One region of the Streptomyces sp. NPDC058326 genome, then DNA from elsewhere that is predicted to be linked to it. Evidence: riboswitches for the same ligand, from Rfam matches in the RefSeq annotation. Region 1 holds a riboswitch; each other region holds the start of a gene.
The links. Region 1 has a riboswitch for cobalamin ahead of ACFVYX_RS24195 (ribonucleoside-diphosphate reductase subunit alpha). Riboswitches for the same ligand answer to the same signal wherever they lie in the genome.
Positions count from the first base shown of each region.

Region 2: it holds a riboswitch for cobalamin, as region 1 does, so the genes downstream of both, ACFVYX_RS33605 (ABC transporter substrate-binding protein) here and ACFVYX_RS24195 (ribonucleoside-diphosphate reductase subunit alpha) in region 1, are expected to answer to the same signal.
Region 3: it holds a riboswitch for cobalamin, as region 1 does, so the genes downstream of both, ACFVYX_RS23120 (energy-coupling factor ABC transporter permease) here and ACFVYX_RS24195 (ribonucleoside-diphosphate reductase subunit alpha) in region 1, are expected to answer to the same signal.
Region 4: it holds a riboswitch for cobalamin, as region 1 does, so the genes downstream of both, cobN (cobaltochelatase subunit CobN) here and ACFVYX_RS24195 (ribonucleoside-diphosphate reductase subunit alpha) in region 1, are expected to answer to the same signal.

Region 1 covers NZ_JBHVZO010000014.1:15,579-20,162, forward strand. Annotated here, with positions in the region: gene ACFVYX_RS24180 (DUF3311 domain-containing protein) at 75-287, shown strand; gene mctP (monocarboxylate uptake permease MctP) at 284-1,915, shown strand; gene ACFVYX_RS24190 (GNAT family N-acetyltransferase) at 2,020-2,520, shown strand; cobalamin riboswitch at 2,542-2,708, shown strand; gene ACFVYX_RS24195 (ribonucleoside-diphosphate reductase subunit alpha) at 2,840-4,584, shown strand, end outside.
Region 2 covers NZ_JBHVZO010000034.1:25-4,608, forward strand. Annotated here, with positions in the region: gene ACFVYX_RS33590 (CsbD family protein) at 97-270, opposite strand; gene ACFVYX_RS33595 (hypothetical protein) at 345-572, opposite strand; gene ACFVYX_RS33600 (cold-shock protein) at 1,122-1,328, shown strand; cobalamin riboswitch at 1,449-1,573, shown strand; gene ACFVYX_RS33605 (ABC transporter substrate-binding protein) at 1,660-2,715, shown strand; gene ACFVYX_RS33610 (FecCD family ABC transporter permease) at 2,931-3,986, shown strand; gene ACFVYX_RS33615 (ABC transporter ATP-binding protein) at 3,983-4,584, shown strand, end outside.
Region 3 covers NZ_JBHVZO010000013.1:17,314-21,897, reverse strand. Annotated here, with positions in the region: gene ACFVYX_RS23135 (energy-coupling factor ABC transporter ATP-binding protein) at 1-293, opposite strand, end outside; gene cbiQ (cobalt ECF transporter T component CbiQ) at 290-1,039, opposite strand; gene ACFVYX_RS23125 (energy-coupling factor ABC transporter substrate-binding protein) at 1,046-1,543, opposite strand; gene ACFVYX_RS23120 (energy-coupling factor ABC transporter permease) at 1,540-2,238, opposite strand; cobalamin riboswitch at 2,267-2,501, opposite strand; gene ACFVYX_RS23115 (PTS-dependent dihydroxyacetone kinase phosphotransferase subunit DhaM) at 2,674-3,114, opposite strand; gene dhaL (dihydroxyacetone kinase subunit DhaL) at 3,111-3,731, opposite strand; gene dhaK (dihydroxyacetone kinase subunit DhaK) at 3,758-4,584, opposite strand, start outside.
Region 4 covers NZ_JBHVZO010000003.1:307,545-312,128, forward strand. Annotated here, with positions in the region: gene ACFVYX_RS06990 (precorrin-2 C(20)-methyltransferase) at 1-58, opposite strand, end outside; gene ACFVYX_RS06995 (precorrin-8X methylmutase) at 55-708, opposite strand; gene ACFVYX_RS07000 (cobalamin biosynthesis protein CobG) at 705-1,997, opposite strand; cobalamin riboswitch at 2,076-2,209, shown strand; gene cobN (cobaltochelatase subunit CobN) at 2,287-4,584, shown strand, end outside.

The sequences.
Region 1 (4,584 bases):
GGACGGGAATCGCCATGCCAGATGCGACAGACACGCCGGATTCGACACAAAGGAAACACCCCACCATCACACCCATGCGGGTGGTGATCGGACTCTGTCTGTTCGCCCCGTTCGTGGCGATGCTCTGGGTGAGCTCCTACGCGAAGACCGAACCGTTCTTCGCCGGCATCCCGTTCTTCTACTGGTACCAGATGCTCTGGGTGCTGATCTCCACCGTGCTCACCATGGTCGCCTACCAGCTGTGGAAGAGCGACCAGCGCGCCCGCAAGGGAGGTGACGCGCGATGAAGGACGTGACCGGAGTCAACGGCGTCGCACTCGCCGTCTTCATCTTCTTCTTCCTGGCCGTCACGGTCATGGGCTTCCTCGCCTCGCGCTGGCGCAAGGCCGAGAACGAGAACAGCCTCGACGAATGGGGCCTCGGCGGCCGGTCGTTCGGCACCTGGGTGACCTGGTTCCTGCTCGGCGGCGACCTCTACACCGCGTACACCTTCGTCGCCGTCCCGGCGGCCATCTACGCGGCGGGCGCGGCCGGCTTCTTCGCCGTGCCGTACACGATCCTGGTCTACCCGCTGATCTTCACCTTCCTGCCGCGCCTCTGGTCGGTCTCGCACAAGCACGGATACGTCACCACCTCGGACTTCGTGCGCGGCCGCTTCGGCTCCAAGGGCCTCTCGCTCGCGGTGGCGGTCACCGGCATCCTCGCCACCATGCCGTACATCGCGCTCCAGCTCGTCGGCATCCAGGCCGTCCTGGACGTGATGGGCGTCGGCGGCGGCGAGACCACCCACTGGTTCATCAAGGACCTGCCGCTGCTCATCGCCTTCGGCGTCCTCGCGGCGTACACGTACTCCTCGGGCCTCCGCGCCCCCGCGCTCATCGCCTTCGTCAAGGACACCCTGATCTACATCGTCATCGCGGTGGCGATCATCTACATCCCGATCAAGCTGGGCGGCTTCGACGAGATCTTCGCCAAGGCGGGCGAGGCGTACGCGCAGACCAACCCGGCCACCGACAAGCCGCGCGGCTCGCTCGTCCCCGGTGAGGCCGGCCAGTGGACGTACGCGACCCTCGCCCTCGGCTCGGCGCTCGCGCTCTTCATGTACCCGCACTCCATCACGGCGACCCTGTCGTCCCGGAGCCGCGAGGTCATCCGCCGCAACACCACGATCCTGCCGCTGTACTCCCTGATGCTGGGCCTGCTCGCGCTGCTCGGTTTCATGGCGATCGCCGCCGGCATCCAGGTGAAGAACGGCCAGCTCGCCATCCCGCAGCTCTTCGAGACGATGTTCCCGGACTGGTTCGCGGGCGTCGCGTTCGCCGCGATCGGCATCGGCGCGCTCGTCCCGGCCGCGATCATGTCGATCGCCGCGGCCAACCTCTTCACCCGCAACATCTACAAGGACTTCATCAAGAAGGACGCGACCCCGGCGCAGGAGACCAAGGTCTCCAAGATCGTCTCGCTCCTGGTGAAGGTCGGCGCGCTCGCCTTCGTCCTCACCATGGACAAGACGGTCGCGATCAACTTCCAGCTGCTCGGCGGCATCTGGATCCTGCAGACCTTCCCGGCCCTCGTCGGCGGTCTCTTCACCCGCTGGTTCCACCGCTGGGCGCTGCTCGCCGGCTGGGCCGTCGGCATGGTCTACGGCACGGTCGCCGCCTACGGTGTCGCCAGCCCGACCCAGAAGCACTTCGGCGGCTCCTCCGCCGAGATCCCGGGCATCGGCGAGATCGGCTACATCGGCCTCACCGCCTTCGTCCTGAACCTCGTCGTCACGGTCGTCCTCACCTTCGTCCTCAAGGCCGTCAAGGCCCCCGAGGGCGTCGACGAGACCTCCCCGTCCGACTACACGGCGGACGCCGGTGACGCCGGCGTGCAGACCGAACTCCCGAAGGTCGGCGCCCAGACGCACTGACCCGACGGTACGGCCGCACGCGGCCGGCCCCCAACACACGGGCCCGGGCTCTCCACCAGGAGACCCCGGGCCCCTTCGCGTCCCCCGCCGGGCACACTTTCCTCATGGACTTCACGATCAGGGCGGTACGGCCCGAGGAGTACGAGGCCCTCGGCGAACTCACCGCGGGCACCTATCTGAACGACGGGCTGCTGAAGTACGGGGCCCAGGACTCCTACCTGGAGGTGCTCCGGGACACCGCGCGCCGGGCCCGCGAGAGCGAGGTGCTCATCGCCGAGGACGCCGAGGGACGACTCCTCGGCGGGGTGACCTTCGCCACCGGCAACACCACCTGGGCGGACATCGCGGTCGACGGCGAGGCCGAGTTCCGGATGCTCGCCGTCACCCGCGAGGCCCGCGGCCGGGGCGTCGGAGAGGCCCTCGTACGGGCCTGTATCGACCGCGCGCGGGCCCTCCCCGGGTGCGAGCGGCTCGTGCTCTCCACGGACGCGACGATGGTCGCCGCGCACCGGATGTACGACCGCCTCGGCTTCGTCCGCACCCCCCACCGGGACTGGGAACCGATCCCCGGCCACTCGCTGCGCACCTACGCCCTGGAGTTCTGAGCCGAGGGCGACACACAACATGTGGGGGGTGCCGCGAGCGGTGCCCCCCACATGTATGCTCATGCTCGCTGTCGACGCAGGGGAATCCGGCGCGAATCCGGAACTGTCCCGCAACGGTGTGCTTCCTACGGATACGACCCGTCCGTACGAGGTGAGTCCGAGCACCTGCCGCAGCGCACCCGGTCCGACCGTTCCGGGTGCCACTGACGTCCGGGCCTCGCGGAGTGGGCCGGTGGAAGCGTCGCGTCCGACGTTACGGACGCACGCATGCCCGCCTTCCCCCGCCGCGGCCCCGAGCCGAGCGAGGGAGAGCCCCCACGTGACCATCGCGCCCGCCGATCCGGCTTCCGCCGAGGTTTCCGCGGTCGAGAGCGACGGACCCGGGACCGTACTGCTGCGGACCCTGACCGACCTCACCGCCGATCTCCCCGACACCGACCCCGGCAAGGTCGCCGCCGCCGCGCTCCGCGGCCGCAGCGCCGCGTCGGACGAGGCGGAGCTGCGCGAGCTGGCCACCGAGGCGGCCGCGGGCCTGATCGCGGAGGACCCGGCCTACTCCCGGCTCGCGGCCCGGCTCCTGACGATCACCATCGCCGACGAGGCGGCCGGCCAGGGCGCGTTCTCCTTCTCCGCCTCCGTCGCCGTCGGTCACCGTGAGGGTCTGATCGCCGACCGCACCGCCGAGTTCGTCGCACTGCACGCGAACCGGCTCGACGCGACCGTGGACACGGCCGCCGACGACCGCTTCGGCTACTTCGGCCTGCGCACCCTCTACTCCCGCTACCTGCTGCGCCACCCGATCACCCGCAAGGTCATCGAGACCCCGCAGCACTTCATGCTGCGCGTCGCCTGCGGTCTGGCCGAGGACGACTCGGCCCGCGCGCTCGACGAAGTGACCGCGCTGTACGGCCTGATGAGCCGCCTGGACTACCTCCCGTCCTCCCCCACGCTCTTCAACTCCGGCACCCGCCACCCGCAGATGTCCTCCTGCTACCTCCTGGACTCCCCGCAGGACGAGCTGGACTCCATCTACGACCGCTACCACCAGGTGGCGCGCCTCTCCAAGCACGCGGGCGGCATCGGCCTCTCGTACTCCCGCATCCGGGCCCGCGGTTCGCTGATCCGCGGCACCAACGGGCACTCCAACGGCATCGTGCCGTTCCTGAAGACCCTCGACGCCTCCGTCGCCGCCGTGAACCAGGGCGGCCGCCGCAAGGGCGCCGCCGCCGTCTACCTGGAGACCTGGCACGCGGACATCGAGGAGTTCCTGGAGCTCCGCGACAACACCGGCGAGGACCAGCGCCGTACGCACAACCTGAACCTGGCGCACTGGATCCCGGACGAGTTCATGCGCCGGGTGAACGCCGACGCCGACTGGTCGCTGTTCTCCCCCGCGGACGTGCCCGAGCTCGTCGACCTGTGGGGCGAGGAGTTCGACGCCGCCTACCGCGCCGCCGAATCCCGGGGCCTGGCCCGCAAGACGATGCCGGCCCGCGACCTGTACGGCCGCATGATGCGGACCCTGGCCCAGACCGGCAACGGCTGGATGACCTTCAAGGACGCCTCGAACCGGACGGCCAACCAGACCGCCGAGCCCGGCACCGTCGTCCACTCCTCGAACCTCTGCACCGAGATCATCGAGGTCACCAACGACGGCGAGACGGCCGTCTGCAACCTGGGCTCGGTCAACCTCGGCTCGTTCGTGGACGCCGCGACCCAGGACATCGACTGGGAGCGCCTCGACGCGACCGTCCGCACGGCCGTCACCTTCCTCGACCGGGTCGTCGACATCAACTTCTACCCGACCGAGCAGGCGGGCCGCTCCAACGCCCGCTGGCGGCCGGTGGGCCTGGGCGCGATGGGGCTCCAGGACGTCTTCTTCCAGCTGAAGCTGCCGTTCGACTCGGCGGAGGCCCGCGCCCTGTCGACGAGGATCGCCGAGCGCATCATGCTGGCGGCCTACGAGGCCTCGGCCGACCTCGCCGAGCGCAACGGCCCGCTGCCCGCCTGGGACAAGACCCGCACGGCCCGCGGTGTCCTGCACCCCGACCACTACGACGTCGA
Region 2 (4,584 bases), on a different contig from region 1:
GGTGGGGGGGGGGGTGGGGGGGGTGTCGGCTCGGCTGGGCTTGGTGGAGTAGCGCCCGGGCCTCGGTGGGCCCGGTCCGCCGGCCGTTCGCGCTCCTCAGTGCTTGAACGCGTCCTTGGCCTTCTCCCCCGCCTGCTTCGCATCGCCCTTGGCCTGCTCGACCCGGCCCTGCATCTCCAGGCTCTCGTTCCCCACAGCCTTGCCGGTGGCTTCCTTGGCCTTGCCCTTGGCGGTCTGTGCGGCGTTCTTCGCCTTCTTACCGGCGGACATGCGACACCTCCTGAAATCTCTTTCGACCTGCGACTTCCCGGAAACGGGAGAGCTACGCACGGGACTCGCGCGACTCACGGGTGCGGTCTCCGCTGTTCCTCGCGGCCGACCCCGGGAGCCTGACGCTTGGCGGTGCTGCCGTGCGCCTCCTCATCGTCGCGATCCGGCCCGCCCCGCACGGCCTCCTCCGCCTGCCGTCGTGCCTCCGCGTCCCCGCTCTCGCCCTCCGCCCCGGACGGTGTGGTCCGCGGAGGCTCGGGGTGGGAGTCCTGGTCGCTGCCGTGCCTGTCGTGGTGGCTCATGGTCCTCTCCCTGACGCAGCTGTACGCGCCCCGGTGGCCGCCGGTGGCACGAGGTGCTGCTGCCCGATGACGCCCGGACGAAACAGTGCCTCACGGGATCTTTCGGGCCCCTGCCGGTGCGAGGCGATCGTGCGGCCGACCGTCAGCCACATCGTTCGGCCGGTGGGCGCTCCCGAGGAGTCGGCGCGGCGCATCGCCCGGATCACGGCGAGGATCGCGTACCCGGGCGGCGGGGTCCGACGGAGGCGCGTACCTGTCGCGTACCTCTCAGGGCAGGGCGAGGCCCGGTGTCGGACACGGGGGATCTCCGGCACCGGGCCTCTGTTGAAGATTGTACGAGACTCGGGGGAGGGGTGCGCACACAGGCCGGCGCGGCGGCCCGCCGGTCCGGCGCCGGGCTCGTGGCCGCGGCGGCGAGGAGCGTCCGCTCGTCCACGACGACGGGCGAAGAACGGGCCGGCGGGGTACAAGTCCCCTGAGACGCGGATGCGGCCGGGACGGGCGTCCTCTCCCCTCGGCCGTGTCGCCCATGACGACGAGGAGGCCGCCGTGGAAGGCAGAAGCAAAGGGTTCGTGCAGTCCTTCAACCGCGCCGGCGGGTACGGATTCGTCCTTCCCGTGGGCTCCGAGGAACAGGTCTACTTCAGCGCCGCGGACATCGAGGGCGAGCAGCACTCGCTCTCCGAGGGGCAGCAGGTCTCCTTCGTCCTGGTCCTCGGTGACGGCCGCTTCGAGGCGAGGGAACTGCGCGTCTGACGTCCAGCGGCACGGACGCGCGTGCCACCGGCGGCGCCCCGGGCGGGGGAGCGGGCCGGTGGTACTGTGCCGAAGCCAGTCGTACCTTTGCGCGCACCCGAACGGGTACGCGCACGGGTCAGGGAATCCGGTGCGAGACCGGAACTGACGCGCAGCGGTGAGGGCGACGGGCGGAGCATCGGCCACTGGGCTGCACGACGGCCCGGGAAGGCGCTCCGTCCGGATGACCCCGAGTCCGAAGACCTGCTGGCGGCCCCGGCGGCACGCTGTCGGCCGGGGAGCTCCGTACGACAGGCTCCGCGTATGAGCCGTGGCCGCAGAGGAAATTCCCGTGCCCTTCGCACATCCCGCCCGCTCCGCCGCCCTCCTGCTGGCCGGCGCCCTGCTCCTGACCGTGACCGGTTGCGGCGGCGGATCCGCCGTACAGCCCTCGAAGAACACGGCCGGAGGCCCGCGGCAGGGGTACCCGGTGACGATCGACGACAACTGCGGCCGACGGGTCACCGTCGACAGGCCGCCGCGGCGGGCCGTCGCCCTCGACCAGGGAACGGCGGAGATCATGCTCTCCCTCGGTCTGGCCGACCGCATGGTGGGCACCGCCACCTGGACCGACCCGGTGCTCAAGGGACTGGAGAAGGAGAACGCGAAGGTCCCGCGACTCGCCGACCGCTACCCGTCCTTCGAGAAGGTGCTCGACGCCGAACCCGACTTCGCCGCCGCGTCCTTCGCGTACACCCTCGGCAAGGGCGGGGTGGCTCCCCGCGAGCGGTTCGAGGAGCTCGGCGTCCCCACTTACCTCTCGCCCACCGACTGCGTCGGCAAGGACAACAGCGGCGACGGCGACGGCATCCGCACCCGGCCCCTGACCATGGAGACCGTGTACGGCGAGATCCGCGACCTGGCACGGGTGTTCGCGGTCCCTGAGCGCGGCGAGAAGCTGGTCGCGGAGCTCTCCTCCCGGGTGACGAGGGCCACCGCCGGGGGCGACTTCGGGGACGTCACCGTCCTCTACTGGTTCGCCAACGCCGAATCCCCCTACATGGCGGGCTGTTGCGGCGCCCCCGGCATCGTCACCCGCGCGCTGGGCGCGAAGAACGTCTTCGACGACACCCGTGCGGAGTGGCCCCAGATCAACTGGGAGACGGTCGCCGACCGTGACCCGGACGTCCTCGTCATCGGCGACCTGACCCGCCGCTCGCAGTCCGCCGAGAGCGCCGCCAAGAAGATCGAGTTCCTGGAGTCCGATCCGGTCACCCGGAACATGACGGCGGTACGGAAGAAGCGGTACGTCCTGCTCAGCGGCCAGGCCATGAACCCGACCGTCCGTACCGTCGAGGGCGTCGAGAAGGTGGCGGCGGCCCTCCGCACGTACGGTCTCGCGAAGTGACGCCGAAACCTGCCGGCCGGGCCGAAGTCTCGCGCGGCGCTTCGGGGGGCCAGCCCGGTGGGGCCGGGCCCCCGGCCGGTGAGTCGGCGATCCCGCCCGGACGGGCCGGCGCCTCGCGCGGCGCTTCGGCGGGCCTGCCCGGTGGGGCCGAGCCCCCGCCCGATGGGGCCAGTACCGCGCCCGGCGGCGTGACCGTGCCCCCGCCCCGCGAGGCGGTGGGCGGGGCTTCGCCCGGCCGGGCGGTCGCCGTCGTGCGCGGAGGGGGCGCGGCGCTGCTGTGGGCGGTGACCGGCCTTGCCGTCCTGGCCGTTTCGGTGGCCGTCGCCATCACCATCGGCCCGGCGGACATCGGCGTCGGTGACGTGTGGTCCGTGGTGGCCGCCCATCTCGGCGGAGAGGCCCCGGAGGTCTCACCGATCCGGGACGGCATCGTGTGGGAGCTCCGGCTGCCCCGCACCCTCCTCGCCGCCGTCTGCGGAGCCGGACTCGCGGTCTGCGGCGCGGTGATGCAGTCGCTGCTGCGCAATCCGCTCGCCGATCCCTTCGTCCTCGGGGTCTCCTCGGGCGCCTCGACCGGCGCGGTCGCGGTCGTCGTCCTCGGCATCGGCGGCGGCCTCCTCTCCGTCACCGGCGGGGCGTTCCTCGGAGCGGTGCTCTCCTTCGCGCTCGTCCTGCTGCTCAGCCACACCCTCGGCGGTTCGACGGACCGGGTGGTACTGGCGGGCGTCGCCGCGATGCAGCTCTTCTCCGCCCTCACCTCCTTCGTCGTGATGACGGCGGCCGACGCCGAGACCACGCGGGGCGTGCTCTTCTGGCTGCTCGGTTCGCTCGGCGGGGCCGGCTGGGGCGACGTGGGAGTGTGCGGCGCGGTGCTCGCGGCGGCCCTGCTGGTCTGCGGCGGGTACGCGAGGACGCTGGACGCGTTCGCGTTCGGTGAGGAGGCCGCCGCCGCGCTGGGCGTCGCCGTCGCCCGGACGCGGCTCGTCCTCCTCTGCGTCACCGCCCTCCTGACGGCCGCTCTGGTCTCCGCCGCCGGAGCCATCGGCTTCGTCGGCCTCGTCCTGCCGCACGCCGCCCGCGCCCTGGCCGGCCCGGGGCACGCCCGGCTGCTGCCGGTCACCGCCCTGGCCGGGGCGGTGTTCCTGGTCTGGGCCGACACGCTCGCCCGCACGGTCCTCGACCCCCAGGAGGTGCCGGTGGGCGTGGTGACCTCGCTGATCGGCGTCCCGGCCTTCGTCCTCGTCCTGTACCGCACCAGGAGCCCCCGATGACCCCGAGCCCGACCGCCGACACGGGCACGGCTGTGGTGACGAGCACGGACACGACCGTGGAGGCGAGCACGTGCGCGGGTGCGGGCATCGGGCTCCGCGCCGACCGGGTCTCGCGCACCGCCGGCGGCACCCTCGTCCTCGACGGGGTCAGCGTCACCCTCACTCCCGGCACCGTCACCGGTCTCCTCGGGCCCAACGGCTCGGGGAAGTCGACCCTCCTGCGCCTCCTCGCGGGCGTCCTCGCCCCCGACTCCGGGGTCGTCACCCTCGACGGCGACCCGCTGGCCGGCCTCGGCCGCCGGACGGTTGCCCGGCGCCTCGCCACGGTCGAGCAACAGGCCGACACCCAGACCGATCTGACCGTCACCGACGTCGTACGTCTCGGCCGCGTGCCGCACCGCAGGGCCTGGACGCCCCCCTCGGCCGCCGACGAGACCGCCGTCGGCTCCGCCCTCGCACGCACCGGCCTCACCGGCCGGGCCCGGCAGCCCTGGCGCACCCTCTCCGGCGGTGAACGCCAGCGCGTGCAGATCGCCCGCGCCCTCGCCCAGGAGCCGCGCGAGCTGCTCCTCGACGAACCCACCAACCACCTCGACAT
Region 3 (4,584 bases), on a different contig from region 1:
TCCTGCGTCACCAGCTGCACGATGGTCCGCAGCCGGGTCAGCCCCTTCCGGTCGTACGCCACCTCGGCCCCGTCCAGGAGCAGCGACCCGCTCCCGCACCGGAGCCCGCCGCTCAGCAGCCGCAGCAGCGTCGTCTTGCCGCTGCCGTTGCGGCCGAGCAACGCGACCGCGCGCCCCTCCGCCACCGAGAAGTCCACGCCCGACAGGACCGCGGGCCCGTCCTCGTAGGCGAAGCCCGCGTTCACCAGCTCCACGACGGGGAGCGCGGAGGGCGGAGGCGTCGTAGACGTCACGGCAGGAACCTTTCCAGTACGAGGGTGAGGGCGACGAGGCCCGCGAGCAGCACGCCCGTCGCGGCGAGGAACCGGCGGGAGAGCGCGCACGCGGGCACCAGAACCCGCAGCGTCCCGTCGTACCCCCGCCCCGCGAGCCCCGACTGCAGGCGCTGCGCCCGGTCGAAGGCCCGCACGAACGTGGTCGCGCCGAGACCGGCGAGCGAACGCCAGGTCGCGGCCCGGGTGGTGTGCCCGAGCCGTGCCGCCTGCGCCTGCCGGATCTTGGACAGCGCGTCGAGCAGCAGGAAGATGATCCGGTACATCACGAGCGCGACATCCACCACCGGCGCCGGCACCCCCGCGCGGACCAGCCGGGGCAGGACATCGGAGACCGGCGTGGTGAACGCGAACAGCAGCACCCCGAGCGAGGCCGACGCCGTCCGCAGGAGCAGCTCGACCGCCTGCACCGGACCCCCGGCGGCCGGCGCGACAGGACCACGGTCGCCGCCCACCTCCAGGAGCAGCGGAATCGCGCCCGTCACACAGAACGCGAGGGGAACGCGGAACGCCCGCCACAGCGCCCGGCCCGGCACACCGGCCGGACCGAGCAGCACACCGAGCGTGGCGGCTGCCACGAGCGGCGCGCCCGGCCACGGTGGCAGGGAGACCGCGCAGAGGGTCAGACCGAAGCCGAGCAGCGCCTTCTCGGCGGGGTGACGGCGGCGCCAGCGACTGCTGTGCGCCGCCGCGTCGATCGGCAGCATCGGTGGCTACGCGTCCCGTCCGTCGACGCCCGCGCCCCCGGAGCCGCCCACGCCCCCGCCCTTGGCGCCGCTCCCCATGCCCTGACCGTCGGGGACGCCCGGGGCCGCGCTCTGACCGTCGGGGTTGCCCGGGGCCGTGCTCCGGCCACCCTCCACGCGTCCGGCGGAGACCTCACCCTCTCCGGCGCCCCGCGCGGCCTCCGCCCGCGCCGCCCCCTGCCTGCGGCCTCGCCGCAGCCCGAAGTAGTACGCGAGGACGCCCGCGCCCAGCGCCGCCTGGAGGGAGAACAGCGCGGACTCGATCTCCCCGGACGGCGGCTCGTACAGGGGGCTGAACCACGGTTCGTAGTCCGGCCGGAGCTCCGTGATCGCGGTCTCCGCCTCCGCGTCCGCCCCCGCGAACGGCTCCTCCTTGTGGTCCCCGAGCCCCAGCGCCAGCGGCAGTACCGCAAGCGCCGCGACGACGAACAGCAGCAGGGCGTTGATCTTCGCGTTCCGGCTCATCGCGCGGTCGCCTCCTCGCGTCGCGCCGCCGGGCGTCCACCGAGGACGCCGAGCCGGGTCAGTTCGCCCTTGCTGGACTGCGTCAACAGCCGCATCACGAGCACGGTCAGCAGACCCTCGCTCACGGCCAGAGGGATCTGCGTCAACGCGAAGATCCCCCCGAACTTGGCGAGCGCGCCGGCCACACCGCTCCCCGGGTCGGGGAAGGCGAGCGCCAGCTGCACGCTGGTCACGCAGTACGTGGACAGGTCGGCGACGAACGCCCCGGAGAAGACGGCGACCATCAGGGGCGCACCGGACCGGCGCAGCAGCAGGTACGTCCCGTAGCCGGCCCAGGGGCCGACGATCGCCATCGAGAAGACGTTCGCGCCGAGCGTGGTCAGCCCGCCGTGGGCGAGCAGCAGGGCCTGGAAGAGGAGTGTGATCGTCCCGAGGACCGCCATGATCGGCGGCCGGAACAGGATCGCACCCAGACCGGTACCGGTCGGATGCGAGCAACTACCCGTCACGGACGGCAGCTTGAGCGCCGAGAGGACGAAGGTGAAGGCGCCGGAGGCGCCGAGCAGAAGGGTGGACTCGGGGTTCGACCGTACTTCACGGGTCAGCGCGCGGACCCCGTGGACGACGAACGGCGCGGACGCGACGCCCCAGGCGGCCGCGTGCACAGGGGGCAGATACCCCTCGGCTATATGCATGGTTGGGAGACCCTCTCCAGCACCTCGTGGATGGACAACGCACCCTGGCCGGTCTCCTGGCTGACGGTCATACGTCCGGCTCCGCCTTCCCACACCACGACGGTCTCCCGTCGCGGTCCAGTGGCTTCCCCGGGGGAGTTCCCCGCGGGGGTGGAGCCGGACATCCCGATCACAGTGGCGAGGGCCGCACCGGTACTGCACCGGTTTCCCGTACACCAAGGCGCTGTGACACTAGTGCGTTGACCAGGTGCATCACAACACGGTCGCCACCCGGTGTGACTTCTCGCTCACTGCACCGCAGTTCCTGAGCGCGGCGCGCACGCGCTCCGCGCGGCCGCTCCCGGCGGCCGGGCGTGCGCCCTGCGCGGTCCCTCTCCCGCCGGCGCACGCCTCGGGAAGCCGCTCCTCACCGCCGGGCGTGCGCCCCCCCCGTGGTCACTCCTTCCGGTAGGCGTACGCCTCCGACGCCGCAGCCGCCACCGCGCCGAGGTCCCCGCCCGCGCTCGCCGTGACCAGGGCGGCGACCGCGCCCTCAACGAACGGCGCGTCCAGGAGCCGTGAGTCCTCGGGCAGCTCGTCGCCCTCGGCGAGCAGCGCCTTCACGGTGAGCACGGCGCTCCCCAGGTCGACCAGGATCGCCACTCCGGCGCCCCGGTCCACGGCCTTCGCCGCCTGGCGGATCAGCTCGGAACTCGTCCCCAGGCCACCGTCCGGGGTCCCGCCGGCGGGGGCGATCGGCGCCAGGTCACCGCCGCCGGCGAGCCCGCGGGCCAGCTCGGTCACGGCGGTCGCGACGGCGGCACTGTGCGAGACGAGCACGATGCCGACGGGCGCGGAGCCCCCGGGGGCCGCCGCGCCCCCGGCGGCCGCGCTCATGACGCTCCCTCCGTACGCGCGGTCTCGTCGAGCGCGGCGAACAGCAGCGCCGATGAGGCGGCCCCCGGATCCTGGTGCCCCACGGACCGCTCGCCCAGATAGCTGGCCCTGCCCTTGCGCGCCCGCAGGGGTACGGTCGCGAGGGCGCCCTCCCCGGCGGCGGCGCGGCCCGCCCCGAACGAGGCCCGCAGGCCCTCCACGGCCGGAACGAGCGCGTCCAGCATCGTCTTGTCCCCCACCTGCGCGCCGCCCAGCTGAGACACCGCGGACACACCGGAACCGAGGGCCTCGGCCAGCTGCTCCCTGGTGATCCGCTCGACGTCGCCGAGGGTCTTGCCGGTACGGCGCAGCAGTGTGCCGTACAGCGGTCCCGACGCGCCGCCCACGGTGGAGATCAGCTGCCGTCCGGCGGTGGTGAGCACCGCACCGGGTGTCGCGGGCGGCTCCTTGGCGAGGGTCTCCGTGACGGCGGTGAACCCCCGCCTCAGGTTCGTGCCGTGGTCGGCGTCGCCGATGGCCGAGTCCAGCTCGGTGAGCCGGTCCGCCTCACGGTCGACGGCCCCGGCCACCGCGGCGAGCCAGCGCACCAGGAAGTCCGCGCCGAAGGTCTCCGTCATGCCGGTCCCCTCTCCCATCCCTCGTCTCACCGGCCCCAGCGCAGCGCGGGCGTCTGTACGGGCGCGTCCCACAGGCGGAGGAGCTCCTCGTCCACCTCGCACAGCGTCACCGAGCAGCCGGCCATGTCGAGCGAGGTCACGTAGTTCCCGACGAGGGTACGGGCCACCGGCACCCGCCGCTCGCCGAGCACGCGCTGCACCTCCGCGTTGAATCCGTACAGTTCGAGGAGGGGAGTGGCACCCATGCCGTTCACCAGCGCGATCACGGGCCCGGACGGGCGCAGGTCCTCGACGACGGCGTGGACGGCGAAGTCCGCGATCTCCCGGGAGGTCATCATCGGCCGCCGCTCGCGGCCCGGTTCGCCGTGGATGCCGATGCCCAACTCCAGTTCGCCCGCGGGGAGATCGAATGTGGGGCTGCCCTTCGCGGGGGTGGTGCAGGCGCTCAGGGCCACGCCGAAGGACCGGGAGCGTTCGTTGACCCGGCGGGCGATGGCCTCCACCCGCTCCAGGGACGCACCCTCCTCGGCGGCGGCGCCCGCGATCTTCTCCACGAAGAGCGTGCCGCCGGTCCCACGCCGGCCCGCCGTGTACAGGCTGTCCGTGACGGCGACGTCGTCGTCGACGAGGACCTTGGCGACCTGGATGCCCTCGTCCTCGGCGAGCTCCGCCGCCATCTCGAAGTTGAGCACGTCCCCGGTGTAGTTCTTGACGACGAACAGCACACCGGCCCCGCTGTCGACGGCAGCCGCGGCCCGTACCATCTGGTCGGGCACGGGAGAGGTGAACACCTCGCCGGGACAGGCGGCCGCCAGCATCCCGGGCCCCACGAACCCCCCGTGCAAGGGCTCGT
Region 4 (4,584 bases), on a different contig from region 1:
GCTTGCCGGGCCCGGACCCGGTCGTGGTGTCGTTCGCGGTGCCGGTCACGGTGCTCATGCCTGGATCTCCGCTTCGTGAGCGATCGCGTTGATCGCGGCGGCCGTCATCGCGCTGCCGCCGCGACGGCCCCGTACGACGAGGTACTCGAGGCCCAGCTCCTGGGCGGCGAGGGCGTCCTTGGACTCGGCGGCGCCGATGAAGCCGACCGGTATGCCGAGGACGGCGGCGGGCTTCCCGGCCCCCTTCGCGACCATCTCCAGGAGATGGAAGAGGGCGGTGGGCGCGTTGCCGATGGCGACGACGGAGCCTTCGAGGCGGTCCCGCCACAGTTCGAGGGCGGCGGCGGAGCGGGTCGTGCCGAGTTCTGCGGCGAGCCCGGGCACGGACGGGTCGGAGAGCGCGCAGAGCACCTCGTTGTCGGCGGGCAGCCGTCGGCGGGTGACGCCGCTCGCGACCATCTGTGCGTCGCAGAGGACCGGCGCACCGGCGCGGAGGGCGGCGCGGGCGCTCGCGACGACCCCGGGGGAGTACGCGAGGTCCTGGACGAGGTCGGTCATGCCGCAGGCGTGGATCATCCGGACCGCCACCTGGGCGACGTCGGCGGGCAGGCCCGCGAGATCCGCTTCGGCGCGGATCGTGGCAAAGGACTGACGGTAGATCTCCGTCCCGTCCTTCTCGTAGTCGAACATGGTGTCGCTCTCGCTCATCTCGTGTGGGGCGGTGGGGTCGTGTGGGTCGACGGGCCGCGAGCCGCCGCGACCGCTGCGGACAGGGAGGTGCGGGGGGTGGGGACGCCGTCCACCAGATAGGTGTCGTCGCCGGTGGCGAGGACCTCGATCCAGCGGCCGTACGGGTGTCCGCAGCCGCGTGCGCACCCGGAGAAGTGCACGGGCAGCGGCCCGGCGGGCGCGGTGAGGGCGTCCGCCCGGACGTCGGCGAGGGACTTGGCGCACCCGGGCCGCCCGGTGCAGGCGGTGACTCCGGCTCCGGGGGCGTCGGGCCGGGTGATCAGCCCGTACGCCTCCAGGGCAGCGAGCCGGGCGGTGGCGGCTTCGGTCCCGGCGGCCGTTTCGGCGACGGCCGCTCCGGAGACGACGACCGCTCCCCGCCACGGTGTCAGCCGGATCTCATGGGCGGGCAGCAGGGCCCGCAGCTGAGCCGAGGTCAGCCGGCCGAGCGGTGCGAGGACGTGCAGGGCGCCGCCGGGCAGGACGCCGGGCGCGGGTGGCGTGGCCGCGGGCAGCGGCGGTACGGGTACGGGCTCGGCCGCGATCCCCGCACGTGCCAGGGCCCCGGCCCAGTCCGGCACATGGCTGTCGGGCAGTTCCCGGGGCCGCCAGGCCCCGTTCCCGGCCGCGTCGGCGGCGTCGAGGAACGTGAGGGAGGCGACGAGGGCGGCCCGTACGGCGTCGGCCGCGGCGAGCCGGAAGACCTGAGGGCCGAGCCACAGGGCGGCGGATCCGTCGGCGCCTGCGATCAACTTCACATCTCCGCCGAGCGTGGCCACGTCCCCTCGCCCGTCGTCCAGGACGAAGAGGAAACGGCCGGAAAGAGCAGCCGCCCGGGGCTCGGCGCACAGGGCGGTGTCCAGCTCGCGTGCCCACAACTGCACGTCCGCGCATCCGAGTCCGTCGAGGCCCGCGGTCGGCGAGGCGACGATGTTGCGGACGCGTTCGTGGGTGGCGGAGGGCAGCAGGCCCGCCGCCGAGAGGAGCGCCGCGAGCTCGCCGCCGCAGTTGTCCGCGAGGCCCCGCAGCTCCGCGTTGCCGCGCGAGGTGATGCTGATCCGCCCGTCGCCGAGGGTCTCCGCCGCGGTCGCGAGCGCCTCGGCCTGATGGAGTGTCAGGCGCCCTGCGGGCAGGCGGAGTCGGGCGAGGCGGCCGTCCTCGGCGGGGTGCAGACGCAGCGCCCCGGGGCAGGCGTCGCCACGGTCCCGTATGCGAGCTTCGCCCGGTTCGGGCGTCGTGGGTGGGGTGGGCGGCATGGCGGCGAGCATACCCACGGGCCACCGGGCGCCCACCGGGTGTGATCAGGCCGACTCGGCGGCCCGCCCCGCCCCTCGGCACCACGATCTAGGATGCAGATCGGCATGGGGTCCCAGGACCCCGGGGAGGAAGCCCGGTGAGACTCCGGCGCGGTCCCGCCACTGTGAGCCCGTCCCGGAAACGGAACGGGTGAGTCAGGAACTCCCTTCCCCAGGCTCTCGGCTTCGCCCGAGCAGGGGAGGCCCCAACCCACACGACCACCCGGGGCGCGGACAACCCCGAGGAAGGCCTGCGCTCGCCATGCTTCTGCTGCTGTCGCACTCCGATACCGACCTGCTCAGCGCCCGCGCGGCCGGCGGCCCCGTGGAGTACCGCTTCGCCAACCCCTCCCGTCTCCCCCTCGCCGAGCTGCCCGGTCTCCTGGACGGCGCCGACCTCGTCGTCGTACGGCTGCTCGGCGGTCTCCGCTCCTGGGAGGACGGCCTGGACGCGGTCCGCGCCGCCGGGAAGCCGGTGGTCGTCCTCAGCGGCGAACAGGCACCCGACGCCCAGCTGATGGAGACGTCCACCGTCCCCGTCGGCGTCGCCACCGAGGCGCACGCCTACCTCGCGCACGGCGGCCCCGCGAACCTGGAGCAGCTGGCCCGCTTCCTCTCCGACACCGTCCTGCTCACCGGCCACGGCTTCGAGGCCCCGGCCGCCGCCCCCACCTGGGGACCCCTGGAGCGCACCCCGAGGAGCACCGAGGGCCCGACGGTCGCCGTGCTCTACTACCGCGCCCACCACATGAGCGGGAACACCGCCTTCGTCGGCACCCTCTGCGACGCGATCGAGGACGCCGGCGCGCGGCCGCTCCCGCTGTACGTGGCGTCCCTGCGCGCCCCCGAGGCCGAACTCCTCGCGGAGCTGCGGGCAGCCGACGCCATCGTCACCACCGTCCTCGCCGCCGGCGGCACCAAGCCCGCCGAGGCGCAGGCCGGCGGCGACGAGGAGGCCTGGGACGCGGGGGCGCTCGCCGCGCTCGACGTGCCGATCCTCCAGGCCCTGTGCCTGACCGGCTCGCGGTCCGCCTGGGAGGAGAACGACGAGGGCCTCTCCCCGCTGGACGCCGCGAGCCAGGTGGCCGTCCCCGAGTTCGACGGCCGGCTCATCACCGTCCCGTTCTCCTTCAAGGAGATCGACGAGGACGGTCTGCCCGCGTACGTGGCCGACGCCGAGCGCGCCGCCCGCGTCGCCGGGATCGCGGTCCGCCACGCGCGCCTGCGGCACATCCCGAACGCCGAGAAGAAGCTGGCGCTCGTCCTCTCCGCGTACCCGACGAAGCACTCCCGCATCGGCAACGCCGTCGGCCTCGACACCCCCGCCTCCGCCGTCTCCCTCCTGCGCCGGCTGATCGCCGAGGGCTACGACTTCGGGCCGGCCGAGGAGCTTCCCGGCCTGGTCTCCGGCGACGGCGACGAGCTGATCTACGCCCTCATCGAGGCCGGCGGCCACGACCAGGACTGGCTGACGGAGGAACAGCTCGCCCGGAACCCGGTCCGCATCCCGGCCGCCGACTACAAGCGCTGGTACGCGACGCTCCCCGAGGAGCTGCGGACCCACGTCGAGGAGCACTGGGGCCCGGCGCCCGGCGAGATGTTCCTCGACCGCTCCCGCAACCCGGAGGGCGACATCGTCCTCGCGGCCCTGCGGCGCGGGAACCTGCTGATCCTCATCCAGCCGCCGCGCGGCTTCGGTGAGAACCCGATCGCGATCTACCACGACCCCGATCTCCCGCCGTCCCACCACTACCTGGCGGCCTACCGCTGGATCGCCGCCCGCGCCGAGGACGGCGGCTTCGGCGCCGACGCCATGGTCCACCTGGGCAAGCACGGCAACCTGGAGTGGCTGCCCGGCAAGAACGCCGGCCTGTCCGCCGCCTGCGGCCCCGACGCGGCACTCGGCGACATCCCGCTGGTCTACCCCTTCCTCGTCAACGACCCGGGCGAGGGCACGCAGGCCAAGCGGCGCGTCCACGCGACCCTCGTCGACCACCTGGTGCCGCCGATGGCCCGCGCCGACTCGTACGGCGACATCGCCCGCCTGGAGCAGCTGCTCGACGAGTACGCGCAGATCTCGTCCATGGACCCGGCGAAGCTGCCCGCGATCCGCGCCCAGATCTGGACGCTGATCCAGGCCGCCAAGCTCGACCACGACCTGGGTCTCCAGGAGCGCCCGGAGGACGACGGCTTCGACGACTTCCTGCTGCACGTCGACGGCTGGCTGTGCGAGGTCAAGGACGCCCAGATCCGCGACGGTCTGCACGTCCTCGGCGGCGCCCCGGAGGGCGAGGCCCGCGTCAACCTGGTCCTCTCCATCCTGCGCGCCCGCCAGATCTGGGGCGGTACGCAGGCGCTGCCGGGCCTGCGCGAGGCGCTCGGCCTCGACGAGTCGGCGGCGACCCGGACGACCGCCGACGAGGCGGAGGCGAAGGCGCGCGAGCTGGTCGAGGCGATGGAGGCCGCCGGCTGGGAGGTGACCGCGGTCGAGACCGTGGCCGCCGCGTACGGCTCCGAGGTGCGGGACGTGCTCCGCTTCGCCTGCGAGCAGGTCGTGCCG